4 regions of the Streptomyces sp. LN549 genome follow, and region 4 is predicted to be linked to each of the others. Evidence: riboswitches for the same ligand, from Rfam matches in the RefSeq annotation. Region 4 holds a riboswitch; each other region holds the start of a gene.
What was found. A riboswitch is a leader RNA that binds a small molecule or an ion and turns the genes downstream of it on or off. The one in region 4 is predicted to bind cyclic di-AMP.
Positions count from the first base shown of each region.

Region 1: another riboswitch for cyclic di-AMP. It lies ahead of SH922_RS30435 (M23 family metallopeptidase); the one in region 4 lies ahead of SH922_RS36270 (peptidoglycan DD-metalloendopeptidase family protein).
Region 2: another riboswitch for cyclic di-AMP. It lies ahead of SH922_RS20900 (M23 family metallopeptidase); the one in region 4 lies ahead of SH922_RS36270 (peptidoglycan DD-metalloendopeptidase family protein).
Region 3: another riboswitch for cyclic di-AMP. It lies ahead of SH922_RS24495 (NlpC/P60 family protein); the one in region 4 lies ahead of SH922_RS36270 (peptidoglycan DD-metalloendopeptidase family protein).

Region 1 is NZ_JAZHRI010000002.1:6,778,987-6,786,696, forward strand. It holds gene SH922_RS30420 (DNA topoisomerase (ATP-hydrolyzing) subunit A) at 1-343, opposite strand, end outside; gene SH922_RS30425 (M16 family metallopeptidase) at 591-1,964, shown strand; gene SH922_RS30430 (M16 family metallopeptidase) at 1,991-3,373, shown strand; cyclic di-AMP (ydaO/yuaA leader) riboswitch at 3,590-3,757, shown strand; gene SH922_RS30435 (M23 family metallopeptidase) at 3,771-4,607, shown strand; gene SH922_RS30440 (GntR family transcriptional regulator) at 4,839-5,546, shown strand; gene SH922_RS30445 (HPr family phosphocarrier protein) at 5,766-6,047, opposite strand; gene SH922_RS30450 (GNAT family N-acetyltransferase) at 6,223-7,710, shown strand, end outside.
Region 2 is NZ_JAZHRI010000002.1:4,629,347-4,637,056, reverse strand. It holds gene SH922_RS20910 (PrsW family glutamic-type intramembrane protease) at 1-954, shown strand, start outside; gene SH922_RS20905 (aldo/keto reductase) at 991-1,935, opposite strand; gene SH922_RS20900 (M23 family metallopeptidase) at 2,098-3,267, opposite strand; cyclic di-AMP (ydaO/yuaA leader) riboswitch at 3,279-3,432, opposite strand; gene SH922_RS20895 (PP2C family protein-serine/threonine phosphatase) at 3,713-4,876, opposite strand; tRNA gene SH922_RS20890 (tRNA-Met) at 5,090-5,163, opposite strand; gene SH922_RS20885 (hypothetical protein) at 5,615-6,001, shown strand; gene SH922_RS20880 (SHOCT domain-containing protein) at 6,146-6,556, shown strand; gene SH922_RS20875 (NAD(P)/FAD-dependent oxidoreductase) at 6,625-7,710, opposite strand, start outside.
Region 3 is NZ_JAZHRI010000002.1:5,364,478-5,372,187, forward strand. It holds gene SH922_RS24470 (PspC domain-containing protein) at 1-1,043, shown strand, start outside; gene SH922_RS24475 (LuxR C-terminal-related transcriptional regulator) at 1,027-1,731, shown strand; gene SH922_RS24480 (GNAT family N-acetyltransferase) at 1,751-2,524, opposite strand; gene SH922_RS24485 (NlpC/P60 family protein) at 2,568-3,614, opposite strand; gene SH922_RS24490 (hypothetical protein) at 3,970-4,323, shown strand; gene SH922_RS24495 (NlpC/P60 family protein) at 4,437-5,612, opposite strand; cyclic di-AMP (ydaO/yuaA leader) riboswitch at 5,611-5,777, opposite strand; gene pcrA (DNA helicase PcrA) at 6,036-7,710, shown strand, end outside.
Region 4 is NZ_JAZHRI010000002.1:8,158,511-8,166,220, forward strand. It holds partial or broken gene dxs (1-deoxy-D-xylulose-5-phosphate synthase) at 1-256, shown strand, start outside; gene SH922_RS36250 (aspartate aminotransferase family protein) at 253-1,650, shown strand; gene SH922_RS36255 (helix-turn-helix domain-containing protein) at 1,750-2,358, shown strand; gene SH922_RS36260 (DUF6126 family protein) at 2,406-2,582, shown strand; gene SH922_RS36265 (tyrosine-protein phosphatase) at 2,670-3,482, opposite strand; cyclic di-AMP (ydaO/yuaA leader) riboswitch at 3,960-4,114, shown strand; gene SH922_RS36270 (peptidoglycan DD-metalloendopeptidase family protein) at 4,117-5,061, shown strand; gene SH922_RS36275 (SGNH/GDSL hydrolase family protein) at 5,245-6,090, shown strand; gene SH922_RS36280 (STM4011 family radical SAM protein) at 6,104-7,003, opposite strand; gene SH922_RS36285 (STM4012 family radical SAM protein) at 7,011-7,710, opposite strand, start outside.

The DNA.
Region 1 (7,710 bases), 1.4 Mb from region 4:
CGTCGACGAGGGGGAGCCGCATGGAGAACGGCTGCGCCATCCGCACCAGCGCGTCGTAGATCGACGCGTCTCCGTGCGGGTGCAACTTACCCATGACCTCGCCGACCACACGGGCGCACTTCACGAAGCCGCGTTCCGGGCGCAGGCCCATCTCGTTCATCTGGTAGACGATGCGGCGGTGCACCGGCTTCAGGCCGTCACGGGCGTCAGGCAGGGCCCGTGAGTAGATCACCGAGTACGCGTACTCGAGGAAGGAGCCCTGCATTTCGTCGACGACGTCGATGTCGAGGATCTTCTCCTCGAAGTCGACCGGCGGCGGGGTCTTCGTGCTGCGGCGGGCCATCGCTGCTGCGACTCCTTCACGGATTCTGTTCGGGCAACCTCAGGTTCTGACGCGCACCATTGTGGACCGCCCCACTGACAACCCGGACCTCGACCCGTCCCAAAGGCCGTTCTCCACCCGTCCCGAAGCGGTCGGGACGCTCTTTTCCGCGAACTTTCGCGGCACGGGAACTTCGCCAGGTGTCGGTGCGCTTGCTTACAGTGGCAGGTCTCGCACCAAATCCAGTATCGCGATCGAAGGGACGTACATGCCCATGGGTCACACGGCCACAGCCCAGGCCGGCTCCGGCGGCTTGACAGCGACCGAGCACCGTCTGGCCAACGGCCTGCGCGTGGTGCTCTCCGAGGACCATCTGACCCCGGTCGCCGCGGTGTGCCTCTGGTACGACGTCGGTTCGCGCCACGAGGTCAAGGGACGCACCGGTCTGGCTCACCTCTTCGAGCACCTGATGTTCCAGGGCTCCGGCCAGGTCAAGGGGAACGGACACTTCGAGCTGGTACAGGGCGCCGGCGGCTCCCTCAACGGGACCACCAGCTTCGAGCGGACCAACTACTTCGAGACGATGCCGACGCACCAGCTGGAGCTGGCTCTGTGGCTCGAGGCCGACCGGATGGGCTCGCTGCTCGCCGCGCTCGACGAGGAGTCCATGGAGAACCAGCGCGACGTCGTCAAGAACGAGCGCCGCCAGCGCTACGACAACGTTCCGTACGGCACCGCGTTCGAGAAACTGACCGCGCTCGCCTACCCCGAGGGCCACCCGTACCACCACACCCCGATCGGTTCCATGGCCGACCTGGATGCCGCGACGCTGGAAGACGCGCAGACCTTCTTCCGTACGTACTACGCGCCGAACAACGCAGTGCTCTCCGTCGTCGGCGACATCGACCCCGAGCAGACGCTCGCCTGGATCGAGAAGTACTTCGGCACCATCCCCTCGCACGACGGCAAGCAGGCGCCGCGCGACGGCGCGCTTCCCGAGGTCATCGGCGGTCAGCTGCGCGAGGAGATCCGCGAGGAGGTCCCGGCGCGTGCGCTGATGGCCGCCTACCGGCTGCCGCACGACGGCACCCGCGAGTGCGACGCCGCGGACCTCGCTCTGACGGTGCTGGGCGGCGGCGAGTCGTCCCGGCTGCACAACCGCCTGGTCCGCCGCGACCGGACGGCCGTCGCGGCCGGATTCGGGCTGCTGCGGCTCGCGGGTGCGCCCTCGCTCGGCTGGCTGGACGTCAAGACGTCCGGTGGTGTCGAGGTGGCGCAGATCGAGACCGCGGTCGACGAGGAGCTGGCCCGGTTCGCCGAGGAAGGCCCCACGCCTGAGGAAATGGAGCGCGCTCAGGCCCAGTTGGAGCGCGAGTGGCTGGATCGTCTCGGTACGGTCGCGGGCCGTGCCGATGAACTGTGCCGGTTCGCCGTGCTGTTCGGTGACCCGCAGCTCGCCCTTACCGCCGTGCACCGGGTGCTCGATGTCACCGCGGAGGAGGTCAAGGCTGCCGCCAGGGCCCAGCTGCGGCCCGACAACAGGGCGGTGCTGGTCTACGAGCCGGTCGAGCCCGCCGAGGCCGCCGAAGAGGCAGATGCCGCCGACACCGACACCGACGCGCACGAAGGAGCGGACAAGTGACCGACGCTGCCGCGACTGGAGTTTCGATGGAGTACCACCCGCAGCCCGTCCCCGGCGTGGCCAGGCCCTGGGCCTTCCCCGCGCCCGAGCGCGGCTCCCTGCCCAACGGGCTCACCGTGCTGCGCTGCCACCGCCCCGGCCAGCAGGTCGTGGCAGTCGAGATCTTCCTCCACGCCCCGCTGGACGCCGAGCCCGAGGGCCTGGACGGGGTCGCCACGATCATGTCGCGCGCCCTGTCCGAGGGCACCGACAAGCACAGCGCCGAGGAGTTCGCCGCCGAGCTGGAACGGTGCGGCGCCACGCTGGACGCCCACGCCGATCACCCCGGTGTCCGGGTCTCCCTGGAGGTTCCGGCCTCCCGGCTGGCCAAGGCGCTCGGCCTGGTCTCCGAGGCGCTGCGGGCGCCGGCCTTCGCCGACAGCGAGATCGAGCGGCTGGTGGGCAACCGGCTGGACGAGATTCCGCACGAGCAGGCCAACCCGGCCCGGCGTGCCGCCAAGCAGCTCTCGAAGGAGCTCTTCCCGGCCACGGCCCGCATGTCGCGCCCCCGCCAGGGCACCGAGGAGACCGTGGCCCGGATCGACTCCGCGGCCGTGCGCGCCTTCTACGACGCCCATGTCCGCCCGTCGACCGCGACCGCCGTGGTCGTCGGCGACCTCACGGGCATCGACCTGGACGCCCTGCTCGCCGACACTGTCGGCGACTGGTCGGGCAACACCGCAGAGCCCCGCCCCGTCCCGCCGATCACCGCCGACGACGCGGGCCGTGTGGTGATCGTGGACCGCCCCGGCGCGGTGCAGACGCAGCTGCTGATCGGCCGCATCGGCGCCGACAGGCACGACAGCGTCTGGCCGGCGCAGGTGCTCGGCACGTACTGCCTGGGCGGCACTCTCACCTCCCGGCTCGACCGGGTGCTGCGCGAGGAGAAGGGCTACACCTACGGCGTGCGGGCCTTCGCCCAGGTGCTGCGCTCCTCGGCCCCGGACTCCGCCTCCGGGGCCACGGGTGCCGCGATGCTCGCCATCAGCGGTTCGGTGGACACGGAGTCCACCGGCCCGGCGCTGGACGACCTGTGGAAGGTCCTGCGGACCCTGGCGGCCGAAGGACTGACGGACGCCGAGCGCGAGACGGCCGTGCAGAACCTCGTGGGTGTCGCCCCGCTCAAGTTCGAGACGGCCGCCTCGGTCGCGGGCACGCTCGCCGACCAGGTCGAGCAGCATCTTCCGGACGACTACCAGGCGCACCTGTACGCACGCCTCGCGGAGACCGGCACGGTCGAGGCGACCGCGGCCGTGGTCAACGCCTTCCCGCAGGACCGGCTGGTCACGGTCCTGGTCGGTGACGCGGCGCAGATCGCCGACCCGGTCAGGGCGCTCGGCATCGGTGAGGTATCGGTCGTGGCCGGCTGAGCCGACCCGCTACTTCACTCGATATCGGGGCAAACGGAAGGTCCTGGCGGAGACGTCTCCGCCAGGACCTTCCGTTTTGTCCGCTTTATGGGGGAGGTTGCCTGTCTGCCCTGTGGGATGTGCTACAAAACGGCCTGTCCGTTTGGTGCAGGGAAGTGCCCCCGTTTAGCGTCGGCTCCGCTGTCCGTCACTCGTATGCCGCATCCGCGACGTACCGGGCAGTCATCGCCGAGTCCCCGTCAGGCGCGAGCCTGGGGAGCCGGGGACCCACGCAGTCCCTGGGGTGAATCGGACGCCCGCGCCTCGTGCGAGGCCGGGGGATCCGTAGGAGACCTTCCTGCTCCGAACCCGTCAGCTAACCCGGTAGGCGAGAAGGAAGGAAAGGACCAGCCACTTCATGGCGTTCACCCGTGCCACCGGGAAGCACCGTGCCCCGGGCCGTCTGACGCGCAGCGGCGCGAAGGCCGTCGGCATCGCGACTCTGGCCACCACCGGCGTCATCGGCGGACTGGCCTCCCCGGCCCTCGCCGCGGGCACCGAGACCCCCGCCGTCAGCGAGACCGGCCTCACCCAGGTCATCGCCATCGAGAACGTCCTCGCCGACCGGATCGGCGCACAGGCGGACGCGCAGCGGCACCAGGCCGACGTCGCGGAGCAGAAGGCCAAGGCCGAGGCGGCCAAGAAGAAGGCCGAGGCGAAGAAGAAGGCGGAGCTCAAGGCGAAGGCGAAGGCCAAGGCGGCCGCGAAGGCGAAGGCCGCCGCCCGCGCCGAGGAGGCCCGCGAGAGCGCCGCCCGCGCCGCCCGTTCCGCCGAGCGCACCCGGCTCGGCTCCTTCCAGCTCCCCGTCGCCGGTTCGTACGTGAGCACCGGCTACAAGTCCAGCGGCTCGCTCTGGTCCTCCGGCAGCCACTCCGGCATCGACTTCCACGCCGCGTCCGGCAGCTCCGTCGTCGCCGTCGGCGCCGGCACGGTCGTCGAGGCCGGCTGGGGCGGCGCGTACGGCAACAACATCGTGCTGCGGATGACGGACGGCACGTACACCCAGTACGGCCACCTCTCCTCGATCGGCGTGTCCGTCGGCCAGAGCGTCGGCGCCGGACAGCAGATCGGCCTCTCCGGCTCCACCGGGAACTCGACCGGCCCGCACCTCCACTTCGAGGCCCGGACCACACCCTCGTACGGCTCCGACGTGGACCCGGTCGCCTACCTGCGCGCCCACGGCGTCACCGTCTGACCAACCCCCAGACACCCGGCGAAGGCCCCGGCACCACGCCGGGGCCTTCGCCGTGCCGCCATGCGGCACCAAGTCCGCGCCGGGTCCGCACCGGTCGTTCCCGAACGGCCGGTGACCAAAAGATATTCATGAATTTCCACCCGCCGTCGGAAATGCGACCGCATTGCAATAGAGTCGCAGGACAGGCGTCGATCGGCCGTGTTTCGCGGGGATTAAGGCGGAGGTTCGGACATGCGCATTCCGGCGCATTCGGTATGCACGGCAATCCGTGAAGACATCGTCTCGGGTGTCTTCGAGCGCGGCAGCCGACTCACCGAGGAGGTGCTCGCGCGCCGTTACGGGGTCTCCCGCGTCCCGGTGCGGGAGGCGCTGCGCACCCTGGAGTCCGAGGGGTTCGTGGTCACTCGCAGGCACGCCGGAGCCTGCGTCGCCGAGCCCACCGAGCAGGAGGCCGCCGACCTCCTGGAGGTCCGGATGCTCCTGGAGCCGCTCGGTGCGGCCCGAGCCGCTCACCGCCGCACGGACGCGCACCTCAGAGTGCTGCGCGGCCTGGTCAGGCTCGGCCAGGAGCGTGCCCGCAGAGGGGAGGGCGACGATCTGCGCTCCCTGGGCGGCTGGTTCCACGAGACACTCGCGCAGGCCTCCGGCAGCCCCGGCCTGATCGCGATGCTCACCCAGCTCCGCCACAAGACCGCCTGGATGTACGTGGTCGAGCACCCGGCCCGTCCGTCCGATTCGTGGGCCGAGCACGGAGCGATCGTGGACGCCGTGGCGCGTGGTGACGCGGAGAGGGCGAGGTCCCTGGCCACCCAGCATGCCGAGCGGGCCACCGCCGCGTACCGGCTGCGCCGCCCCGGCCGGCCGGATGCCGCCGTGGCCCGCCCCGCCCGGGTGAGGACCTCGCAACATGCCGTAAACACACCGAGCGGCCGGCATTAACAATTGCGCCGTATACAAAGAATAGGCATTCCGCAGGGCTTTCTTTCTGCTGCCCGAAGCACCGTCGGCGCAGCCGATTTCCGGGCGCGTTCCTTTGTCGGGTGAGGGCCGTTCACGTTGTTGGGTGAAGGCCCTTCGCGCAAACGAAAGAGCCGCGGCTCCCGGTTTAGGGTGCAGCGGCTCTCTCGCAGGAATACCTGCTGTCGTGACCCGGCGGGATCAGACGGTCTCCGGAAGCTCGTCGAGCCCCTCGGCGACCAGCTTGGACAGACGGTCCAGGGCGGCTTCGGCGTTGTCGGCCTCGGACGCGAGGACGATCTCCTCGCCGCCCTGCGCGCCGAGCCCGAGCACGGCGAGCATGGAGGCCGCGTTCACCGGGTTGCCGTCGGCCTTGGCGATGGTCACGGGGATGCCGGAAGCCGTGGCGGCACGGACGAAGATGGAAGCGGGGCGGGCGTGCAGGCCCTCGGCCCAACCGACGTTGACGCGGCGCTCAGCCATGGTTCTGCCCTTCACGAATCAATGGTTGTCTAGACCAGTCTCTCATGCAGTGCGCGATGCTCCGGCCGACCCGCGCGGGCCGTTCCCGGCCCACGCCGACCGTCGCCCGGCCAACCCTCAGACTGCCCCGGCCCCGGCCCCCACGCGACCGCTGACGGAGCCGTAGGCTTTGCCCATGCAGCCCTCTCCGGAGCAGAGTCCGCATCACGCCTATCCCGATCACTGGGAGGCGGACGTGGTGCTCCGCGACGGCGGCACCGCACGCATCAGGCCCATCACCACGGACGATGCCGACCGCCTGGTCAGCTTCTACGAGCAGGTCTCCGACGAGTCGAAGTACTACCGCTTCTTCGCTCCCTACCCCCGGCTCTCCGCCAAGGACGTCCACCGCTTCACCCATCACGACTACGTCGACCGGGTGGGACTGGCCGTCACGGTGGGCGGCGAGTTCATCGCCACCGTTCGCTACGACCGGATCAACGAGCAGGGCAGGCCCGCCTCGGCCCCGGCCGACGAGGCCGAGGTCGCCTTCCTCGTCCAGGACGCGCATCAGGGCCGCGGAGTCGCCTCGGCCCTGCTCGAACACATCGCGGCCGTCGCCCGCGAACGCGGCATCCGCCGCTTCGCCGCCGAGGTGCTGCCCGCCAACAACAAAATGATCAAGGTGTTCCGGGATGCCGGGTACACCCAGCAGCGCAGCTTCGAGGACGGCTCCGTCCACCTCACCCTGGACCTGGAACCGACCGCCGAGTCGATGGCCGTCCAGCGCGCCCGGGAACACCGGGCGGAGGCCCGCTCCGTGCAGCGGCTGCTCGCCCCCGGCTCCGTCGCCGTCATCGGCGCGGGCCGCACCCCCGGCGGCGTGGGCCGTACGGTCCTGCGCAACCTTCTGGGCGCCGGCTTCACCGGCCGCACCTACGCCGTGAACAGCGCGTTCGCCGCCGACCAGACCACGATCGACGGCGTGCCCGCCCACCGCTCCCTCGGAGAGATCGGGGAACCGGTCGACCTCGCCGTCGTCGCCGTCCCCGCCGGCCGGGTGCCGGAGGCCGTCGCGGACTGCGGGGAACACGGCGTCCAGGGGCTCGTCGTCCTGTCCGCCGGATACGCGGAGTGGGGCGCCGAAGGCCGCGAACGCCAGCGCGAACTGGTGCGCCAGGCCCGCTCGTACGGCATGCGGATCATTGGCCCGAACGCCTTCGGCATCATCAACAACTCCGAGGCCGTCCGGCTCAACGCCTCCCTCGCACCCGAACGGCCCGCCTCCGGACGCATCGGCCTGTTCACCCAGTCCGGCGCGATCGGCATCGCCCTGCTCTCCGGGCTCTACCGGCGCGGTGCGGGGCTCTCCACCTTCATCTCGGCCGGCAACCGCGCCGACATCTCCGGCAACGACTTCCTCCAGTACTGGTACGAGGACCCGGACACCGACGTCGCCCTGCTGTACCTGGAGTCGCTCGGCAACCCCCGCAAGTTCACCCGCCTCGCCCGGCGGATCGCGGCCGTGAAGCCGGTGGTCGTGGTGAAGGGCGCCCGGCACAGCGGCTCCACCCCGCCCGGCCACGCGGTCCCCGTCAGCCGGATCCCTGACGCGACGGTCTCCGCGCTGATGCGCCAGGCCGGCGTGATCCGCGTCGACACGGTGACGGAGATGGTCGACGCG
Region 2 (7,710 bases), 3.5 Mb from region 4:
GTGATGTCCCCGTTCGCCCATCCGCTCTTCACCGTTCTGACCGGTGTCGGTTTCGGGATCGCCGCAAGCAGTGCGCGCCATCAGCGCGTCCGGCGCATCGCGCTCCCGCTGCTGGGCCTGCTCCTCGCGATGGGCATGCACGCCCTGTGGAACGGGTCGTCCGCATTCGGCCCGTACGGCTTCTACGCCGTGTACGGGGCGTTCATGGTCCCGGTCTTCGGGCTGGTGACCTGGCTGGCGATCTGGGCCCGACTGCGCGAGCTGCGCACCCTCGGCGTCGAGCTGCCGGCGTACGCCGCGGCCGGCTGGCTGTCCCCGGCCGAACCCCTCGCCCTCTCCTCGATGCGGGCCCGCGGCATGGCCAGGGGTGTCGCCCGCCAACGCACGGCGGCGGCAACGGCGGCCGGCGGCCCGTACGGCAGGCCCCACAGCCACGCGTTCCACCCGGCATACGCTCCCGCGCACGCCCATCACCCCGCGCACGCCCGCATACCCGCCGCGGCGCGGATGGAGCGGAAAGAGGTGAAGGCCCAGGGCAGGGCGGCGGCCCGCACGGTCGCCGAGTACGAGTCGTTCGCGACCTCGCTGGCCTTTCTGCGCCGACAGGCCCGCCGTGGCACGGCGGGCCCGGACTTCGCCGAACGCGAGCGGGAGTTGCTGCACCACCTGTGGCAGCGCAGGGAGACCGCAGGCCCCGCCCTCGTGTACGCGGCACAGGCCACGGGCCGTCTGCGCTCCCGGTTCGTGCCTCCGGTGCGCCGGCCGTACCAAGGACAGGCCCAGGGGCAGGTCCCGGGCCCGGGCTACGGGGTGTACCCGCCCCACGGCGGTCACGCCCCGTATCCGCACCCCGCATACCCGTACGCCGGGCAGCCCTACAGCGCACCGACGTACACGAACCCTCCGCGCACCGACCCTCCGTACGACCAGCCGCGGTACGGACAACAGGGTTAGGGGCGGCCGGGCCGGCGGATCAGGGTCGGACAGGCCTCAGGCGGAAGCCTCGGTGAGGTCCGCCAGCTCCTGGTCCGTCAGCTGCAGTCCGGCGACGGCCACCAGCGCGGGAAGCTGCTCGACGGTACGGGCCGAGGCGATCGGTGCGGCGACGGTCGGCCGGGCGGCCAGCCACGCCAGCGCCACGGTCGCGATCTCGGCGTCCCGCTCCTGGGCCACCTTGTCGAGCGCGGCGAGCACCTTCCGGCCGCGCTCCGACTCCAGGTGCGTGGCCGCGCTCCCGGCGCGGGCGCTCTCCACGGCCGTGCCCGGACGGTACTTGCCGGTGAGGAACCCGGAGGCGAGGGCGAAGTACGGGACGGCCGCGAGCCCGGCACCGGCGGCGGTGTCCTGGAGCTCGCCCTCGTACGTGTCCCGGGAGACGAGGTTGTAGTGGGGCTGCAGGGCCACGTAGCGGGCGAGCCCCTCGCGCTCCGAGAAGTCCAGCGAGGCACGCAGCCGCTGGGGGCTGATGTTGGACGCGGCGATCTCGCGGACCTTGCCGTCCTTCACCAGCTGGTCGAGGGCGGTGATGATCTCCTCGACCGGGACCGTCTCGTCGTCGAAGTGCGTGTAGTAGAGGTCGATGTGGTCGGTGCCCAGCCGGCGCAGCGACTCCTCGGCAGCGGCCTTGATGGTGGTGGCGGAGAGCCCCTTGTAGGCGGGGTGGGCGCCGACCTTGGTGGCCACGACGACGTCCGAACGGTTGCCGCGTGCGGCGAGCCACTTGCCGATGAGGGTTTCCGACTCGCCGCCCTCGTTGCCGGGGACCCAGGCCGAGTAGGCGTCGGCGGTGTCGACGAAGTTGCCGCCGGCCGCCGCGTACGCGTCGAGAACGGCGAAGGACTGCGCCTCGTCGGCGGTCCAGCCGAAGACGTTGCCCCCGAGGGCGAGCGGGAAGACCTGGAGACTGGAGGAGCCGAGCTTGCGAAGAGAAGTCATGGGTGGAACAACCACTTCCGCGGGCTCCGCTATTCCGTGGCCTGTGCATCTTGATCCGGTGCAGCGAGCGGACGGAGACAGACCGGCAGCCCTGACGTCGGGGGGTGAGCGTCAGGGCTGCCGGGGTTTCACGGGCCGGGGAGCCGGCGTGGAGGAACGGTCTCAGACCGTCAGGCCCCGGGCCTGCAGCCAGGGCATCGGGTCTATGCCGGTGCCGTCCGGGGTGTGGACCTCCAGGTGGAGGTGCGGGCCGGTCACGTTGCCGGTGGCGCCGACGCGTCCGATGGTGTCGCCGGTCGTGACCTTCTGGCCGATGCTGACATCCATCGAGGACTGGTGGCAGAACCACAGCTCCGTGCCGTCCTCCAGCTCCAGGACCGTGCGGTAGCCGTAGGAGCCGGAGTAGCCGGCCGACTTGATCGTGCCGCTGTGGATCGCCTTGATCGGCGTACCGGTGGGCGCCGCGAAGTCGAGGCCCGTGTGGTAGCCGGAGGACCACATCGATCCGGCCTCGCCGAAGGTCGAGGTGATCGTGTACGAGGAGGTGGGGATGGCGTAACTGGCGGCGAGCTTGGCGAGCCGCAGGGCTTCCGCCTTCTTCGCCGCCTCCTCCGCCGCCTTCTTCTTCTCTGCGGCGATCTTGGCCTCGGCGGCGTCCTGCTGCTTCTTCGCCTCCGCGGCGGCCTTCTCGGCTGCGGCCTTCTCGGCTGCGGCCTTGACCTCGGCGTCGGCGGCGTCCTGCTGCTGCTCTGCCTGCTGGAGGATGCGGGCGCGCAGGGCCTCACCCGCGTCGGTGGTGCCCTGCTCGGCCTCGGCGGTGGTGATGCCGGCGGTCGTCAGCGGGGCGGAAGCGGTCTCGGCCACGGCCTTCTCCGCCGCGGACTCGGATTCACCCGAGAACAGTGCGCCGACGCCCGGGAGGGACTTGGCGTCGGGGAGATTGTCCGAGATGGAATCGGGAAGAGAGATGGAGACCGGCGGCTTGCTCTGGGCGGTGGCCATGCCACCCGCACCGACGGCCGCGATGACGCCGACGCCGAGGACGGTGGAGCTACGGGCCAGACCGTTGCGCTGCTTGGCGACGCGGTGCTTGCCGCGCACGGGACGGACGGAGTCCTCGGTGGGATTCCATTCCTCCCAGGCCCTGTCGGGCCCGGAGTCGTCGGCGCGGAAGTCGATTCCGAAGCCGCTGCCCCGATCGGTCCCGTGATCGGTCGCGTAGGCGGCCCCGTGCTCCGCACCGACAACGGTGCCGGGCCGGGTCGCGAAGTCATCGCCGTACTCGGACACGAACCGGGAGGGAGCTTCGGGGGCAGGCTTGTTGGACGCCACGGGGGCGCACTCCTTTCCTTCCTTCTCGCCTACCGGGTTAGCTGACGGGTTCGGAGCAGGAAGGTCTCCTACGGGTTCCTCCGTCTCGTCACAAGACAGAGATGCCCGATTCACCCCATGTAGGTGGTTCCCCGGTTCCCTTGCGGAATTCGGCGCTCGCGCACGGTGCCGCCACTGACGGCGGCTGGGACAACCGCGCTGCGTTATCGAACGTTAATAGACACCGGGGTCCGATTCCAAGCCGTTCCCACTGATCGTTCAGGTCTTTGGCCTGGACTTTACGGGACACAACCGGGTGGAAACGGACGAGTTGATCACCCTTCAGCCACTACCCGCTTTCTGACGTTGCGTCAAATGTTATGCGGAGGGATGCCCTTCGGTTACGGACGGTGGCATCGCAGCCAAACCGCTCCCACCGCACCCGGCCCTGGGCTCAGGCTCGGGCTCATCCGCCACCGTCCCCCAGGCCGACGATCTTCACGGTCCTGCGCCGGTCGGGCTGGCCCTCGGCCGGCCGGCCGACCGCGAGCAGCGCCATGTCGTCCGTCGACTCACCGCCCGTGTGCAGCCGCACGTCATCGGTCAGCGCGGACAGCAGCTCCTCGGGCCCCGGGAAGATCCGCCCCCTCAGCCGCTCGGCGGGGGCGTAGAAGACCCCTTCGGCGTCACGGGCCTCGGAGAGGCCGTCCGTATAGAGAAGGAGCGTCGCCCCGGCGGGCAGTTCCCACTCGTCGGCCCGGTCCGGCCACACCCCCAGGTCCATCCCCAGCGGCAGCGCCGGCACCGAAGGCCCGAGCACCTCCAGCGCCCCGTCCGTGTGCAGCAGCAGCGGCTCGGGGTGGCCGCGGTTGACGATCCGCACCACGGACGCACCCGGCGGGATCTCCGCCAGCACGGCGGTGACGAACCCCTCGACCGCATCAAGGCCGCCGCGGGTGCTCGCCTCGCGCGCCAGCGCACGCTCCAGCCGCTGCGCCACGCCCTCGAGCGACTCCTCCTGCTCGGCCGCCTCCCGGAACGCCCCGATGATCACCGCCACCGCCTCCACGGCGTCCAGTCCCTTGCCGCGCACGTCCCCGACCACCAGCCGCACCCCCTGCGGGGTGTCCGTGACCGAGAACAGGTCGCCGCCGACGAACTCGTCCGCCTGCGCCGCCTCGTACCGCGCGGCGACATGCAGCCCGCCGATCCGGTCGGACGGCGTCGGCAGCACCGCCCGCATGGCGGTCTCCGCGATGACCCGGGCGGAAGCCAGCTGCTCGTTGCTGCGCCGCACGACCCCGTTGATCACGACAGCGAGGACGGAGACGGTGAGGACGGTGAGCAGTTCGATGGAGGGCACGACCTGGATCAGGGTGCCGCTGTAGATCCGCACCCCGGCGACCGCCAGCAGCGCGGCGACGCCGGTGCGGACGGTACTGGCCAGCGAGAAGAACGGTGCGGCGATCAGCGGCGCCGCCGCGAACAACGGGATGGCCGTGAAGGCGGGCGGGGTGAGGACGTCGAACAGCACGCCCCCGACGATCATCAGCGCAGGCAGAGCCCGGACGAAACGGCGGGTCCGCACCCCACCTGCGCGCCTCTTCCGCCGCTTCTCCCGCTTCCCCACCTGCTGGTCTCCTGCCCGGTGCGCCCACGGCCGCGGACGGTACCGCGCACCACCCCCAGGCTTCCCGGAGCAGGGTCGCGGGGCGACTCCTCGTCGGCCAATGGGGGTACGTACGCGGCATACGGCCCGCGCCGGCCGGCGACCCGGCGGGCCGACGGCGTACAAACGAATCAGGCCCGGCACGCTGTATGCATGCCGGGCCTGATTCTTCAGTAGCGGGGACAGGATTTGAACCTGCGACCTCTGGGTTATGAGCCCAGCGAGCTACCGAGCTGCTCCACCCCGCGTCGGTAAACACAACTCTACGGCATGTTCGAGACGCTCATGACCACTCGGCGTCCACACCCCTCAGTCGGCACCCGGTCCGGGCCGCCGATCCCGCAGCGACCGGACGGTGCCCGCGCACCTGCCCGTCACGGCCCTCCGCCGACAGCGACGGCCAGCCCTCCCCAACCACATTGCAGGGACAGCCGATCGGCACCGCCAAACCTGAACAAACCACCCTCACTGCCCCCTTGGCGGCGGCAACCGCTCCACTTCCGCGGGCGATCTTCACCATGCCGTCAAAGTGTCGGAAACGAGAAGGTGTTGCACGGAACACGTGTTCTGCCGCAAGGTAACTGCTGCATCCCCCGGACCGGTGGGCTGCCCGTGCGAGCAGGCCCCGAGCGCGCATGTCGCCGCGCCCGTCAAGCCGCTCCCGGACTCCCATCGCAGCCTGTCTGGAGGGCCCCGACGATGACCGCACCGCTCACCCCCGCTCCCGCCCCTGCCCCGACCGCCACGGCCGCCCCGTCCTCACCCGTGCGCGGCGCCGTCATCAGCGGCCTCATCGGCGGCCTGATGGGGGCGGTGATGAGCGCGCTGGTGAACTACGCCGCCGTCGGCCTCCCGGACAGCGAATCGGTCAACGCGGTCAACCACGCGATATCGGGCCTGATCAGTGGGTTCATCGCCGGCTTCATAGGCATCCTGGTGCACAGCCGGAAGACCTCGGCGGCCGCACGCGCAGCGGAGGCCCAGGCCGGATCCTCGATCCCGCAGCAGGCCGAACCCGTAGAGCGCTCCACCGACACCGCCTCGGCAGAGGCCCCCGCCTCCGCCGCCTCCGTGCCGGAGAAGTAGGCGTCGCCCCGCGTCACGCCGCACCCGCCCGCTCCCCCAACCCTCTCCTGGCGGAACACAGGAAACCTCAACGGGCGCCTGCATAAATGCGGTGATATGACTGATTTCAGACTCAGCCATTCGACGCGGCGCCTGGAGTGGACGATGGACGACTACCCCCTGCTCAACCTGTTCTGGACCATGCTCTGGTTCTTCCTCTGGATCATGTGGCTCTTCCTGCTGTTCCGCGTCATCATGGACATCTTCCGAAGCGACGACCTCGGCGGATGGGCCAAGGCGGGCTGGCTGATCCTGGCACTGGTGCTGCCGTACCTGGGCGTTCTGATCTACGTGATCGCACGCGGCAAATCCATGGGGACGCGTGACGTGAAGGACGCGAAGGAACGGGACGCGGCCTTCAAGGCGTACGTGAGAGAGGCCGCGGGCACGTCCGACGCGAACGGTGCGCCGAAGAGCAGCCACGTCGAGGATCTGTCGAAACTCGCGGACCTCAAGGACAAGGGCGCCATCACGGAAGAGGAGTACCAGCGGGCGAAGACGAAGCTCCTCGTCTGACCACCGGGCACACGGCGCCGGTGCCGGCCTCTTCACGGCCGGCACCGGCGCCGTGCCGTCGTGTCAGGTCACTGCGGCCGGTCTCGGAGCGTCGGCCCCGTGCGCCGCACGGCCGACTCCCACTCCTCGCGGGCGGGACCGTCGAACCCGGGCGTGAAGTCCGGGTGCTCCGCCAGCCAGCACGCCACGCGGGCGCGTACCTCCTCGGTGCCGTAGGCCTGATCGGCTGGCTGGACGAGATGGCGGATCCGGGCCCGCGCCCGCATCACTACCGGGTCGTCCCAGGAGCATGCGGACAGGGCGGCCTTCTCGCGTGCCGCAGCCGTGGGCTGCCGGGGCAACCACCGCTCGGGGTTCCTGAGTTCGGCCTCGTTGGCCCGGTCCATGGCGACCTGGATGTCGAACCAGGGGCGCAGTGTCCGCCCGGCCCAGCGGTGGTAGCCGGCCGCGAACGCCGCCGGGTCGTCGGCGGCGGCCGGGGCATGGCCGGCCACCCACTGCGCCGCCCACAGGGCCAGCGCCACGCCCTGCCCCATCGTGGGATTGGTGTGCGTGACCGCGTCGCCGACCCCGACCAGCCCGGTGACGACGGGCCCGGCCGCGTCGGAAAGCCCGGTCCAGCGGTTGTCGAGGCCGCCCATCGCGAGCACCCCGGAGATCGCCTCCGGGCACAGGTCCAGCCATGCGGCCACGGCGGGAAAGGTCCGGGCCACCCGTTCGAAGACCTCGGGGTCCGGGAGCGCGCCGCGGGTGGGGTCGGCGGTGGACACGGTCAGGAACACCGCGAAGGTGCCGTTGTCCGACGGGAACACCCCGCCGACCGCGAAGGCCGCCACCGATCCCGCCTTGACCCGCCCCGGATTCCCCGGCCCGTCCGGGGGCAGCCGGTACCAGCGGCAGAAGTACGCGATCCCGATGCGGTGGTTCTCCACGACCGCGTCCCGGCAGCCCGCGGCGGACAGCCAGCCGGGCACCGGGGACCGGCGCCCGCCGGCGTCCAGCACCAGGTCGGCGTCGTGGCGCCCGGACCGCGACCGCACCCCCGTCACCCGGGGGACGTCACCAGGAGCGCCGCCGTGCCGGTCCACGACGAGCCCCTCGGCGGGCTCCCCGAGCCGGACGTCGACGGTCGGTTCGCGGTGGACGGCATCGTG
Region 3 (7,710 bases), 2.8 Mb from region 4:
CGCGGTCCGTCTTCGAGACCGCTCCCGACGGCACCCGCAGACTCCGCAAACCGGACAAGGGTCAGGTCTTCGCCCTCATCGCGCTGTTCATCGGCGCCCTGATCTTCGTCGGCAACGTCGACATGGGCAGCAAGGCCGACCGCTACATCTGGCCCACCCTGCTCATCGGTGCCGGATCCGTCCTGGTGTGGCGCCAGGCCGACAACGCCCGCCGCGCCCGCTGGATGGAGGTCGGCAGCCGCCGCCGGGTCCTGCACCTGGCCCGCGGCCTGGCCGGCGTCGCCCTGGTCGGCCTGGGTCTGGCCGGCTTCATGGTCGTGCGCGGCTCCGCCGCCCAGCTCGGCAACGTCCTCACCGCGGCCATCGCCGTGCTCACCGGCATCGCCCTGCTGGCCGGCCCCTATCTCGTCCGGATGACCCAGGACCTCTCCCAGGAACGCCTGATGCGCATCAGGGCCCAGGAACGAGCCGAGGTCGCCGCCCACGTCCACGACTCGGTGCTGCACACCCTCACCCTGATCCAGCGCAACGCCGATGACGCGGGCGAGGTCCGCAGGCTGGCCCGCGCCCAGGAACGCGAACTGCGCAACTGGCTCTACAACCCCGAGGGCACCGGCAAGGACGAGGACGACGAGCCCGAGACCCTGGCCGAGGCCGTCAAACGCGCCGCGGCCGAGGTCGAGGACAAGCACGGCGTCCCGCTGGAGGTCGTCGTCGTCGGTGACTGCCCGCTCGACGAGAAGCTGGCCGCACAGATGCAGGCCGCACGCGAGGCGATGGTCAACGCCGCCAAGTACGGTGGCGAGGGCGGCGCCGTCCAGGTCTACGCGGAGGTCGAGGGCCGCACGGTCTTCGTCTCGGTGCGCGACCGGGGTCCGGGATTCGACCTGGATTCCGTACCGGGGGACAGAATGGGCGTACGAGAATCAATCATCGGCCGGATGCAGCGCAACGGCGGTACCGCACGGCTGCGTTCGGTGCCCGGCGGGGGCACGGAAGTCGAGCTGGAGATGGAGAGGACGAGCGATGAACGGGACCACTGAGGCGACCGGGGGCCACGAGGGCCCGGAGCGCCGGGTACGAGTCGTGCTCGTCGACGACCACCGGATGTTCCGCACCGGAGTACAGGCCGAGATCGGCCGCACCGAGGAGACCGGTGTCGAGGTCGTCGGCGAGGCCGCCGACGTCGACCAGGCGGTCACCGTCATCACGGCGACCCGCCCCGAGGTCGTCCTCCTCGACGTCCACCTCCCGGGGGGCGGCGGCGTCGAGGTGCTGCGCCGCTGCGCCCCCTTCATGGGCGCGGTCGAGAACCCGGTGCGCTTCCTGGCGCTGTCCGTCTCGGACGCCGCCGAGGACGTGATCGGCGTCATCCGCGGCGGCGCCCGCGGCTATGTCACCAAGACCATCACCGGCGACGACCTCGTCGACTCGGTCTTCCGGGTCCAGGACGGCGACGCGGTGTTCTCGCCCCGGCTGGCCGGCTTCGTCCTCGACGCCTTCGCCTCGACGGACGCCCCGCCGGTCGACGAGGATCTCGACCGGCTGACCCAGCGCGAGCGCGAGGTGCTGCGGCTGATCGCCCGCGGATACGCGTACAAGGAGATCGCCAAGCAGCTGTTCATCTCGGTGAAGACGGTCGAGTCGCACGTCTCGGCGGTGCTGCGCAAGCTCCAGCTCTCCAACCGGCACGAGCTGACCCGCTGGGCGACGGCGCGACGGCTGGTCTGAGCCGGACGCGGACGGCCGGTCAGACGCCCTCGCGTTCGGGGTCGAGCGAGATGTTCAGCTTCTCGCCGATCCGGCGGTAGCCGATGGCGGCGTAGATCCGCTCCACATCGGCGTCGCCCGGCTCCAGCCAGACCACCCGGCAGCCCCGCGCGAACGCGGTCTCCGTCAGATGGACGGAGAGCGCGGCCCCGATGCCTCGGCGGCGGAAGTCCGCCGCGACCGCGAGACCCGCCAGCTCGCTGAGACCGTCGACCGGGACCGAGCAGCCGCCCGCGCCCGCCGGGGTGCCCCCGACGGTCGCGAGGGCGGCGACCCCGCCGTCCGCGGCGGCGGTGCGCAGCCACTGGGCCGTACCGGCCTCGGGCTCACCCGTCCCGCCGTAGCCCAGGTGCTGGACCAGGGCTGCGGCCTCGAACTCCGCGTCCGTGGCGGGCTCCGCCATCACCAGGCCGTCCACCGGCTTCGGCGGCAGCAGACCGCCGGGGGCGCAGGCCAGGAGCGGGGCGCGGTTCTCCGCGGTGAACCCGGCGGCCAGCAGTGCGGGTTCGACCGCAGGTGCCCAGGTGGGCAGGAACTCCAGGCGCGGCATCCGGTCCCGTTCGCGGAAGGCCGCGATCAGGGCGTCGAGTTCGGCGGGCGTCGGCTCGGCGCCCTGGTCGGGAATCGCGTAATTGGCGTACTTCAGGGACCAGTTCGGGTTGTAGCGGATCACGAACGGGCCGACCCGGACGTGGTCCGGGGAGCGGAGCGTGAGCGTACGGGCATGGGTCTGGACGTCGACGTCCATGGGCATGTGCGAGTTTCCTTCAGGCCGTTCCGGTTCGTCGGCCGGGAGCCTATGCCACCCGGGTCGCTCCCGCGAAAGGCATTTGGTCGATCGGTGCGACGCGGACCGGGGCTCCCGGGCGCGGGGCGTGGATCATCTGGCCGTTGCCGACGTAGAGGCCGACGTGGCTGATGCCCGAGTAGAAGAACACCAGGTCCCCGGGGGCGAGTTCGGAGCGTGCGACGCGCCGGCCCGCGTTGATCTGGGTGTACGTGGTCCGGGGGAGCGAGAGGCCGGCGGAGCGGTAGGCGGCCTGGGTGAGGCCGGAGCAGTCGAACGAGGAGGGCCCGGTGGCGCCCCAGACGTAGGGCTTGCCCAGGGCGGTGTAGGCGAAGGCGACCGCTTCGGCGGCGCGGGCGTTGGGCGCCTGGGCCGAGCCGCGCGGGGCGCTGCGGTCGGCGTGGGCGCCGCCGCGGCCGCCCTCGGAGGCGTCGTAGGAGGCGCGCTCGGCGGGGGAGAGGCGGGCGAGCAGCTGTCGGGCCTCGGCGAGTTTGGTGCGGACCGTCGCCTTGTGCTCCTTCAGGGCGGCCTGGCGGGCGGCGAGCTCGGTCAGCTGACCGGCGGCCTCGGCACGGACCTGGGCCACGTCCGCGACGCGGCGCTGCACGGCGCGGACCTCGGTGGCGCGCCGCTCGCCGGCCCGGTCCACGTACGAGGCGCGCTGGAGGTACTGGTCGGGGTCCGAGGAGAGCGCCAGCTGCACGGCGGGGTCGATGCCCCCGGAGCGGTACTGCGCGGCGGCGTACGAACCCAGCGCGTCGCGTGCGGCGTTGAGCCGGTCGGTCCTGCGGGCGGCCTCGTCGCGCAGGGCGTCCACGGACTTGGCGGTGGCGGCGGCCTTCTCCTTCGCGCCGTTGTACTGCTCGGTGGCGACCTCCGCCTCCCGGTACAGCCGGTCCACCTCGGCCTTCACCTGGGCGGGGGTCGGCGCCGGATCGGCGTGCGCGGATCCCGGCAACGCGGCGGCGGTCGCGGCCCCGGCGAAGGCGAGCGTCGCTGCGGTGCGGGCAGCAGAGCCGGTGTACGGGCGCTGCTTGGGTTTCCGGTGCGCTGCCACGAGGGCGGGCGTCCTTCCTTTCGACGGCCCGCCGGGGTCTACCGACGGGCCCGCCCGGTCCGGCGGCGGGCCGCCAACAGGGGGAGCGGCCCGCCGCCGAACCTCGGCGGGGTGACCGGGAACGCCGTCCGGGTGCGGATCGGCGGTGTGCCGGCCACCTGGACAGGGACGCTAAACCCGGGACACGGGAAAGAGTTGTAATGACGCCTATTGTCTTAACTTGGCGTTGCGTTGTCGCCGGATGATCGGAAAAATTGCACCAGAGTCAGGCAATTGGTGCATCTCGCGGTCAAGTGGTCACTTAGGTCGACCGGGCTGCGGAGTGCTGATATGGCCGGGGCTAGGCTGCGGAACCATGCGTGTACTCATCGATGTCTTCGTCGCCCTGCACATCATCGGCATCGCCTCTCTGCTGGGCGGTTTCCTCACCCAGATGAAGGCGATGGGTGCGGGCACGGCACGGTTCGTCCCGGCCATGCTGCACGGCGCGCTGACCATGCTGGTCACCGGAATCGCACTGGTCGGGCTCGACCAGGCCGACGACCACCCGGTGAACAACGTCAAGATCGGCATCAAGCTGCTGATCCTGGTCGTGATCCTCGGGCTCGTCTACGTCAAGCGCGACGAGGAGAAGGTCGACAAGGGCCTCTTCGCCGCGGTCGGCGGACTCACGATCGTCAACATCTTCATCGCCACGCTCTGGACCTGAGCCGTGTCACCGGCGCATGAGAACGCCGCTGTCCGAACCCCATGGGGTCCGGACAGCGGCGTTCTCATGACCTGGGCTTGGGCTCGGACCCGGGCTTGGGTCTGGAAGCCCGTCTAGCCCGGTCGCACGCTTCCGTAGATCGGCATGTAGAAGATCGACTCCTCGCGCACGTTCGCCCCCGGCTTCGGCGCGTGGATCATCATGCCGTCGCCCTTGTAGATGCCGACGTGGCTGATGTCGTCGTAGAAGAAGACCAGGTCCCCGGGCTGCAGGTCCGCCGTGGCGATCCGGGTGCCGACGTTCACCTGGTCCCAGGTGGTCCGCGGAATGTCGACGCCGGCCGCCTTCCAGGCCGCCTGGGTGAGCCCCGAGCAGTCGTACGAGGCCGGGCCGGTGGCCCCCCAGACGTACGGCTTGCCGAGCTGCGCCCTGGCGAACGCCATGACCTTCTCGGCCTTGGTCGAGGCGTCGGTCCCGGAACCCGTGCCGGTGCCGGTGCCGGTCCCGCTTCCGGTGTCCGTACCGCTTCCGGTGTCCGCCTCCTTGGCGGCCTCCTCGGCCTTGCGGGCAGCCTCGGCCTTCGCGGCGGCCTGCTTCTTCGCCAGTTCCGCAGCCTTGCGCTTGGCCTCCGCCTCCTTCTTGCGCTCCAGCTCCGCCAGACGCGCCTTCTCCTCGGCGGTCAGCTTCGACAGCAGGCTGCGGGCCTCGGACAGCTTCGTCTGGACGTTCTGCTTGCTGGTGCGCAGCGTCGCCTGCGACTCGGTGAGCGTCTCCAGGCTCGCCACGGCCTCGGCCCGCTGCTTGGACGCCTTCGCCTGCTGCGTACGGAAGTCCGAAACGGCCAGCGTCTGGCGCTCGGTCATCCGGTCCATGAGATGGGTCTGGTCGAAGAACGACTGCGGGTCGTCGGCCAGGAAGAAGGTGGCGGTCGGGGCGAGGGCGCCGCCGCGGTACTGGGCGGCGGCATAGGTGCCGAGTGTCCTGCGGGCCTCGTTCAGCTTCTCGGTGCGCCGGGCGACGTCGTCCAGCAGGGTGTCCACCTTGGAGCGCTGCTTGGTCGTCGCCTCCTTCGCCTGGTTGTACTGCTGGGTCGCGGTGCCCGCCTGGCGGTAGAGGTCGTCGACCTTCTTCTGCACGTCCTCGATGCTGGGCTTGGGGGCCGGGGCGGCCAGTGCGCTCTGCGTGGACAGCAGAGTCACCGACGCCAGCGCGGCGGTCGTGAGCCCGACGGCGGGGCCGGTGTTGCGCACCAGGGTGCGCGGTTTGCGATGCGACGCCAAGGCCGGCATCTCCTTCCGTGGACCGCCTACCGGGTTAGCTGTCGGGTTCGGGCGGAACGGAAGGCTGCCCTACGGTCCTGGTGGGGGATTCGGACCGATTCACCCCGGTGATGCGTGTGGGTCCCCGGTTCCGGACTCCTGATGCGGGCAGCCCGGATTCGGCGTGGACGCCCGGTCGGCGTGGATCGCCTCTGGGGGTACGGGCCGCCCGAACGAGCACGCTAGCCAACTCATGGTGCCGCTGTGAAGGTTGATGTTCGATATGCCCGATACATTTTCGTGACCTCGACGGATCGGGGTGCTGTGGGCCCGGTGGACCTGGAATTCCCCCACGCCGTGCGGTCCGCCGCTCGCTCTGTGTGTCCGGTCGTGAGTGCGTGGTTGGTCACTCGGGCCCGGAGTGTCAGTGCGGCGCCCTAGACTCGGACAGCGATGAGCAGCCTCTTTGACGACAGTTTCCTGGCCGGCCTCCAGCACACGGAGGAAGGGCCCCCGCCGCCCCCCGAGGACTCCGCACCCGAAGCGGTGCCGGAGGACCTCTTCGCGGGCGTTTTCGACGGGCCCCCGCCGCCCCGCGACGCGTACTACCGCGACGGGGCCCACCGCCCGGTCGTCGATGCCGCCGCGCTGCTCGACGGGCTGAACACCGAGCAGCGCGCAGCCGTCGTGCACGCCGGGTCCCCGCTGCTCATCGTCGCCGGTGCCGGTTCGGGCAAGACCCGGGTGCTGACCCACCGCATCGCCCACCTGCTGGCCGAGCGCGGGGTGCACCCGGGCCAGATCCTGGCGATCACCTTCACCAACAAGGCCGCGGGCGAGATGAAGGAGCGCGTCGAGCAGCTCGTCGGGCCGCGGGCCAACGCCATGTGGGTCATGACCTTCCACAGCGCGTGCGTACGGATCCTGCGCCGCGAGTCGAAGCGGCTCGGCTTCACCTCGTCGTTCTCGATCTACGACGCCGCCGACTCCAAGCGCCTCATGGCCCTGGTATGCCGCGATCTCGACCTCGACCCTAAGCGCTTCCCGCCGAAGTCGTTCACGGCGAAGGTCTCCAACCTGAAGAACGAGCTGATCGACGAGGAGACCTTCGCCGGTCAGGCCACGGACGGCTTCGAGAAGACCCTCGCCCATGCCTACGCGCTGTACCAGTCCCGGCTGCGCGAGGCCAACGCCCTGGACTTCGACGACATCATCATGACGACGGTGCACCTGCTCCAGGCGTTCCCCGACGTCGCCGAGCACTACCGCCGCCGCTTCCGGCACGTCATGGTCGACGAGTACCAGGACACCAACCACGCCCAGTACACCCTCGTGCGGGAGCTGGTCGGCCCGGCCGGTCCCGAGGACGCCCCCGCAGAGCTGTGCGTCGTGGGTGACGCGGACCAGTCGATCTACGCCTTCCGTGGCGCGACCATCCGCAACATCCTCCAGTTCGAGGAGGACTACCCGGACGCGACGACGATCATGCTGGAGCAGAACTACCGCTCCACGCAGACGATCCTGTCCGCGGCCAACGCCGTCATCGAGCGCAACGAGAGCCGTCGCCCGAAGAACCTCTGGACCAACGCCGGCACCGGCGCCCGGATCACCGGATACGTCGCGGACACCGAGCACGACGAGGCGCAGTTCGTCGCGGACGAGATCGACCGGCTCACGGACGCCGGGGACGCGAAGGCGGGCGACGTCGCCGTCTTCTACCGTACGAACGCCCAGTCCCGAGTCTTCGAAGAGATCTTCATCCGCGTCGGTCTGCCCTACAAGGTCGTCGGCGGCGTGCGCTTCTACGAGCGCAAGGAGGTCAGGGACGTCCTGGCCTACCTCCGGGTCCTCTCCAACCCCGAGGACACCGTCCCGCTGCGGCGCATCCTGAACGTGCCCAAGCGCGGCATCGGCGACCGGGCCGAGGCGATGATCGACGCCCTGTCGATGCGCGAGAAGATCTCCTTCCCGCAGGCGCTGCGCCGTGTCGACGAGGCGTACGGCATGGCTGCCCGCTCGTCGAACGCGGTGAAGCGGTTCAACACGCTGATGGAGGAGCTCCGCACGATCGTGGAGTCCGGCGCCGGACCGGCCGTCGTGCTGGAGGCCGTCATGGAGCGGACCGGCT
Region 4 (7,710 bases):
GCGGGATGCCGGGGTCGACGTACCACTGCGGACGTTCGGCATTCCCGACCAGTTCCTCGCCCACGGTAAACGGGCCGAGGTTCTGGCGGACATCGGGCTCACACCGGTCGAGATCGCGGGCCGGATCAGCGCCGCGCTGGCCGTCCGGGACGCGGACGCGGGTACGGGGCACAACGTCCACGTCCGGAACGCGGACGCGGGCACGGGCATCGGGCACAACGTCCCGGGCAACGGGCACAAGGAGAGCGGGGCATGAAGGAAGACGGGCCCAAGGGCTTCGACCTGGCGCGGCTCCTCGCCGAGCGCGGCGCCGAACGCTACGAGCTGCACACGAACTACCTCAACCACCAGCTCCCGCGCATGCTGCACACCATCGGCTTCGACAAGGTCTACGAACGGGCCGAGGGCGCGCACTTCTGGGATGCGGAAGGCAACGACTACCTGGACATGCTCGCCGGTTTCGGTGTGATGGGGCTCGGCCGGCACCACCCCGTCGTACGCAAGGCGCTGCACGACGTCCTGGACGCCTCGCTCGCCGATCTCACCCGGTTCGACTGCCAGCCGCTGCCCGGCCTGCTGGCCGAGAAGCTGCTCACCCACAGTCCGCACCTGGACCGGGTGTTCTTCGGGAACAGCGGTACGGAGGCCGTGGAGACGGCCCTCAAATTCGCCCGGTACGCCACCGGGAAGCCGAGGATCCTGTACTGCACGCACGCCTTCCACGGGCTGACCACCGGCTCGCTCTCGGTCAACGGCGAAGCCGGCTTCCGGGACGGCTTCGCCCCGCTGCTGCCCGACACCGCCATCGCACTCGGCGACCTCGACGCCCTGCGTCGTGAGCTCAAGCGCGGCGATGTGGCCGGACTCGTCGTCGAACCGATCCAGGGCAAGGGTGTGCATGCCTCGCCGCCCGGCTTCCTCCGGGAGGCCCAGGAGCTGCTGCACAAGCACAAGGCCCTGCTCATCGCTGACGAGGTGCAGACCGGCCTGGGCCGGACCGGTGACTTCTACGCGTACCAGCACGAGGAAGGCGTGGAACCCGACCTGGTCTGCGTCGCCAAGGCACTCTCCGGCGGCTATGTGCCCGTCGGGGCAACCCTGGGCAAGGACTGGATCTTCAAACGGGTCTACTCCTCGATGGACCGGGTTCTGGTCCACTCCGCGAGCTTCGGCTCCAATGCCCAGGCGATGGCGGCCGGACTCGCGGTCCTCGCGGTGATGGAGGACGAGGAGACGGTGGCGCACGCGCGCCGCACCGGTGACCTGCTGCGCGAACGACTGGCCGCGCTGGTCGGCCGGTACGAGCTGCTGCACGAGGTGCGCGGGCGCGGGCTGATGATCGGCATCGAGTTCGGCCGGCCGAGCTCGCTCAAGCTGCGCAGCCGCTGGACCATGCTGCAGGCGGCCCGCAAGGGGCTTTTCGCACAGATGGTCGTCGTGCCGCTGCTCCAGAAGCACCGGATCCTGACCCAGGTCTCCGGGGACCACCTCGAAGTGATCAAGCTGATTCCGCCGCTGGTGATCGACGACGCGGACGTGGACCGTTTCGTGAGCGCCTTCACGGCCGTGATGGACGACGCGCACAGCGGTGGCGGGCTGATGTGGGACTTCGGGCGGACCCTGGTGAAGCAGGCCGTCGCCAACCGCTGATCAGCGGCGGATCCGGCGGCCGGGGAGAGGGGGCGGACGGCTTTTTGCCTCGGAGGCAAGAAATTTGCCTCCGAGGAAAGTTCCTGGCCCAATGGAAGCATGAATCCTCCAGAAGGAGGGGTGGCCGACGAGCTGCCCGGGGTCGCGCCACGTCTGCGCGATCTGCGCCGCAGTCGTGGTCTCACCCTGGAGACGGCCGCCCAACGGGCCGGGCTCTCGCCCGCCCACCTGTCCCGGCTCGAAACGGGCCGGCGCCAGCCCTCGCTGCCCATGCTGCTCGGACTTGCCAGGATCTACGGTACGACGGTCTCCGAGCTGCTCGGCGAGATCCCCCCGGAACGTGACGCGATCGTCCGCGGCGGCAGGTTCGAGGGGGCCGAGGCCGACGGCTGGATGTACCAGCAGGCCGGCGGCCCCGGCCGGGCGATGCAGGCACTGCGTGTCCGGGTCCCGCACGGCGCCCAGGGTGACCTGGTGCGCGTCCATCCCGGCGAGGAGTGGCTGTACGTCCTGACCGGGCATCTCAGGGTGACCCTCGGCGAAACGGTCCACGACCTCGCCCCGGGTGACAGCGCGCACTTCGACTCGCTCACCCCGCACCGGATCGCGGCCGTGGACCGCGACGGTGCCGAGCTGCTGTTCGTCCACACCCTGCTGCAGAGCCCCGCCGCCGAGCTGTGTCTCGGCAGCGGGATCCACCGTCGCTGAGGCGCCGCCCCCGCCACCGGCACGCCGATGGCCAGAGAGGACTTGTCATGTCCGATTCCGAGAACTTCGACCCGCTCGGCCCGGGCCGGCCCAAGAACTACGACCCGCAGGAGAAGAAGATGCCTCGCGGGCTCGTCATCAGGCTCTTCGCCTACCTGGTGGCCGGGCACATCATCGCGGGCTTCCTCTACCTGCTGTTCGCCGTGGGGATGCACAACCAGTAGCAGCGGGGGGATGCACAACCAGTAGCAGTGGGGCGCCACCGGCAGTCTCGGGGGTCACGACCGGCAGCGGCGGGTGCCCCCGGCCGGTCAGACCTCGTCGAGCAGGCGCTCGCGCAGCCGCTCGCGTGTCTGCGGGGTGATCTTCAGGCCGTCGGCGAGGTACCGGTCGGTGCTGCCCCAGGTCTCGTCGATGGTGTTGAAGGCCGCCGCGAGGTAGTCGGGGTGGGCGCCGAAGAGCGGATTGAGCAGCTCCATCACCTCGGCGGACATTCCGGCGGCGGAGGTGTCGCTGCGACGGACCTTGTAGCGGCGGTGCGCGTCGTTGGACTTGAGGTAGTCGGCCTCGATGGCGTCGCGTTCGACGCCGACAGCGAGCAGGGACACCGCGATCGAGAGACCCGCACGGTCCTTGCCTGCGGCGCAGTGCATCAGCGCCGGCACGCTGTCCTCGGCGAGGGCGTGCAGCACCCGGCTGTGCTCGGCCGTGCGGTCCAGGATGATGCGGCGGTACGAGGCGATCATCCGGTGGGACCCCTTGCCGTCGGCCAGGATCGATCGCAGCTCGTCGATGTTGCCGTCGCGCACCATCCGCCAGAACTCCGCGCCGTCCGCCGGGTCGGTGAGCGGGATGCTCACATTGCGCACACCCGGCAGCTCCACGTCCAGGCCGTCCAGCTTGTGGTCGGCGCCGTTGCGGAAGTCGAAGACGGTGTGCAGGCCGAGACCGGAAAGGAACGTGGCGTCCTCGGCCGTCGCGTGTGCCAGGTGACCACTGCGGTAGAGCCGCCCGTACCGCACCCGGCGGCCGTCCGAGGTGGGCAGCCCGCCCACGTCACGGAAGTTGCGGACACCCGCCAGCTCGGGCTCCGTCGACGGGGTCTGCGGCAGCTGCTGCGTCACGGTCACTCCTGGAGGCTCTGCCGCCGGCGCGTGTCGCCTGCGGGTCCACTCTCGTGACGATACGACATTGATTCCTTGGGCAATCATCTTGGTCGCGCCCCTGTTTTCGGGGCTGCGGGACCGTCCACGTGCCCGGCGGCGAGGGGCCGAGACACGCGGCGCACCGGTCGGGGCGTGACGGATGAGCGCAGCATGTCCGTATTGGGGCTTTTGGTGGAACATGCCCTGCTTGCGCGGGAGATGGTTGCCCTCTCGTGAGCGGGATCATATCCGTGACGGTGTGTGGCTGTGCGGCCGTGGGGTATTCCGGACGCCGCGCGGAAAGCCAAGATCCGTAATCCACGGAGTGTGACCGGAATTCCGTGCCGAATTCCCGGAGCGGAATCCGAAGTGGAACCCGTGGCTTGTTTCTGTCGTCCCGGCTCGCTTACGTTCGCTGTCAATCCGGACGGACCGCCTAATCCTGCCGCCGCCCGGAATTCGCACCCACTCACCGCGTGGCAGGAGCGGGGGAACCAGGTAAGCCGCCGACCGGGAAACCGGCCGGCTCGGGGTGAAGTCGCGCCAGCCGCGACCGGACATCTCCAGTCCGAACCCGACAGCTCACCTCGTAGGCGCCGGAGAGGAAACCTTCATGCCCATATCGGGTAAGCACCGCCGTCCCAAGTCCAGCACCATCGCGCGTGGCGTCGTCGCCGCGAGCGCCGGTGGAGCCGTCATCGCGCTTCCGCTGCTCGGCGCCACCGGTGCCCACGCCGCGGAGCAGGCCGTTCCCGCCACCTCGAAGTCGGCCGCCGCGCACGCCACCCCGGCCACGCCGGTCGCGAAGAAGCAGGCCGGCACCACGTCCTACTCCGTGGTCTCCGGCGACTACCTGTCGAAGATCGCTGCCGAGCACAAGCTCAAGGGCGGCTGGGAGAAGCTGTACCAGGACAACCGCAAGGTCGTCGGCGACAACCCGAGCCTGATCTTCCCGGGCATGAAGCTGACCCTCGGCGGCAAGTCCACGAGCCAGGCCACCACCACCTCCACGGGCTCCACCACCCCGTCGAAGGCCGCGCCCAAGGCTCCGGTCAAGACCGTGACGAAGGCCTCCACCGCCTCCAACGTCTCCTCCTCCTCCGACGCCTCGTCGTCCGAGGAGACCTCGGCCCCGGCCGCCCAGAGCAACGACTCCGGTTACGTCCACCCGGTTCCGGGCAACCACACCACCGCCTACCGCGCCTCCGGTGCCAACTGGTCCAGCGGCAGCCACACCGGCATCGACTTCCCCGTCTCCACCGGCACGAGCGTGAAGGCGATCACCTCCGGCACCGTCGTCACCGCCGGCTGGGGCGGCGCGTACGGCAACGAGGTCGTCATCAAGCACGCCGACGGCCACTACTCGCAGTACGGCCACATGTCCTCGCTCTCCGTCTCGGCGGGCCAGACCGTGACCGCGGGCCAGCAGGTCGGCCTGTCCGGCGCCACCGGCAACGCCACCGGCCCGCACCTCCACTTCGAGGTCCGCACGGGCCCCGCGTACGGCTCGGACATCGACCCGATCGCGTACCTGGCGTCGCACGGGATCAACGTCTGATCCGGGCAACACCGGTCCGGTGAACCGGACCTGAGCAGTGCAGAGAGGGACGGTGTGCGGCGGCGCACCGTCCCTCTGCTTATTCCCCCTTTACCAAAAACTGACCGGGTGGTCTATATCACCACCCGTCAACCCCGTATTACGGTCGCGTAGGTCACATTCGGCGGTGCAGGATATGCCCTTGTGGCAGACGATTCGAACAACATCCAGCAGGGCGTCATCAACCGACAGGGCGCCATCGGGTCGTACGCGGCGATTGGCGACAGCTTCACCGAGGGAGTCGGTGACCCCGGCCCGGACGGAACCTTCGTCGGCTGGGCGGACCGGTTCGCGGTACTCCTCGCGGACCAGCTCCCGGACCCCGACGCGGCGGCGGGCAGCGCAGGATCCGCGCACGGGAACTTCAGGTACGCCAATCTCGCCGTACGAGGACGCCTCCTCGACCAGATCGTCGAGGAGCAGGTGCCGCGCGCCAGGGAACTCGCCCCCGATCTGGTGAGCTTCTGCGCAGGCGGCAACGACATCATCCGGCCGGGCACCGACCCCGACGACGTGGCCGAGCGCTTCGAGCGCGCGGTCGCCGACCTGACCCGGTCGGTCGGCACCGTCATGGTCACCACCGGCTTCGACACCCGCAACGTGCCCGTGCTGCGCCATCTGCGCGGCAAGATCGCCACGTACACCGCCCATGTGCGGTCCATCGCCGACCGGTACGACTGCCCGGTGCTCGACCTCTGGTCCCTGCGCTCGGTCCAGGACCGGCGGGCCTGGGACGACGACCGGCTGCACCTGTCGGCGGAGGGCCACACCCGGGTCGCGCTGCGCGCCGCGCAGGTGCTCGGCCTCGACGTGCCCGCCGACCCGGACCAGGAGTGGCCGCCGCAGGCACAGCGCGGAACGCTCGAGGTACGGCGCGACAACATCCACTGGGCGCGCGAGTACCTGGTCCCGTGGATCGGCCGGCGGCTGCGCGGCGAGTCGTCGGGAGACCACGTCGAGGCCAAGCGCCCCGACCTGCTGCCGCTCTGAGGGGCCGCTGTCCTCAGTCGCCCCGGGCATCCGCAGCGCCGGCGGTGGCGACCGGGGGCAGCGGCAGCGCCGGTATGCGTTCCAGCACACCGCCCGCGAAGACGTCGTACAGCGGCAGCGTCTCCAGGTGCACGTACCCGATGTGGCAGTCGCAGACGGCGAGCGGGCACGCCCGCGGCCCCAGCGCCGCGCGGTAGCTGCCGTCGTAGAGATTGCCGAGCTCCGCGGGGACGAAGTGGCAGCGGCGCACCGTGCCGTCGCCGTCCACCGAGATCACCGACTCACCGGTCCGGCAGGGCAGGCCCGCCGAACGGTGCGGATGGCGGCTGTACGGGAACAGCGGGTCGATCCCCGTCCACCGGTCCGCCTCCTCGTCCGTGTAGGTATGCCCCTCGGCGGCGTTGACCCAGAGGTAGACCTCCTCGGGAAGGGCGGCCCGCAGCTGCCGCGCCTCGCCGAGATGGGCGTCGAGCCCGACCACTCCCACGCTGTGGCGGATCCCCAGCGACGCCAGCTCCCCGCACCGGCCCAGAAACCGCTCGTACGGTGTCTGGCCCGGGTGGTACGTGCACCAGAGCGCGATCTTGTCGCGGCCCGCGGCCCCCGCCGAGGCCAGCCACTGCGTACGGCCGCTGAGGTTCGTCTGGATCGCCACGCGGCGGACATGGGGCAGCCGGGCCAGCTCGACCAGCGCCCGGCGGTACCAGGAACGCACCAGCCCCTCGCCCCACGGGGTGAAGAGCACCGAGATCCGGTCACCGGTCTGCGCCGCTGCCCAGGCCGTGAACCGCTCCAGCGCCGCCCGGTCGGCCCGCAGCTGCTCCCGGCTGTCGCGCCGCTTGGCGAAGGGGCAGTACGGGCAGTCGTAGTCGCACGACGCGAGCGGGCCGCGGTAGAGAATCGTCAGGTCCATGCGGGGCTCACTTCAGTTCGTACGCGGCCATCGCGGCCCGTACGGCGGGGGAGAAGAGGTCGGGGCCCAGGGCGTCGGAGTGGGCGAGCCCCTCGGGGGACAGACGCAGCCGGCCGGTGGAGGCCGCGTCCGCGTCGAGCCAGCCCCGGGCCTCGAACCGGGCGAGCTCCTCGGGAAAGTCCCTGTCCGGGTCCGTGCCGAAGCGCTTGCGGTACTCGGACACGCGCAGGCCCTCGGCCTGCAGGACGGACTGCAGGAGATGACGGCGGCGCGCCTCGTCGCCGTCGGCGAACCGGCCCACCTCGGCGTGCGAGAAGTCCTCGGTGGCCGTGTAGCCGTCGATGATCGCCCGCACCTCGCGCATCTCCACCGCGTAGTCGAAGGAGTAGTGCAGCCGAGAGGTGTACGAACGGGCGCCGCAGCCCAGGCCGATCATGCCGTCGGTCTGGCAGGCGTAGTCATCGGGACCGTCGGCCAGCGGGGTGCCGGCGCGGCGGAACATCCGCATCGACACCTGCTCGTAGCCGCGGGCAAGGAGATGGTCGCGGCCGGCCCGGTACAGCCGCAGCCGCTGCTCGTCCCAGGCCGCGTCCGCCACGGCCTCGTCGGCGGCCCCGAGCCTGCCCAGGCCGGTCAGCGGACGGACGTAGAGCGGGTAGAGGTACAGCTCCTCGGGCCGCCACTGCAGTGCCGCGTCCAGCGAGGTG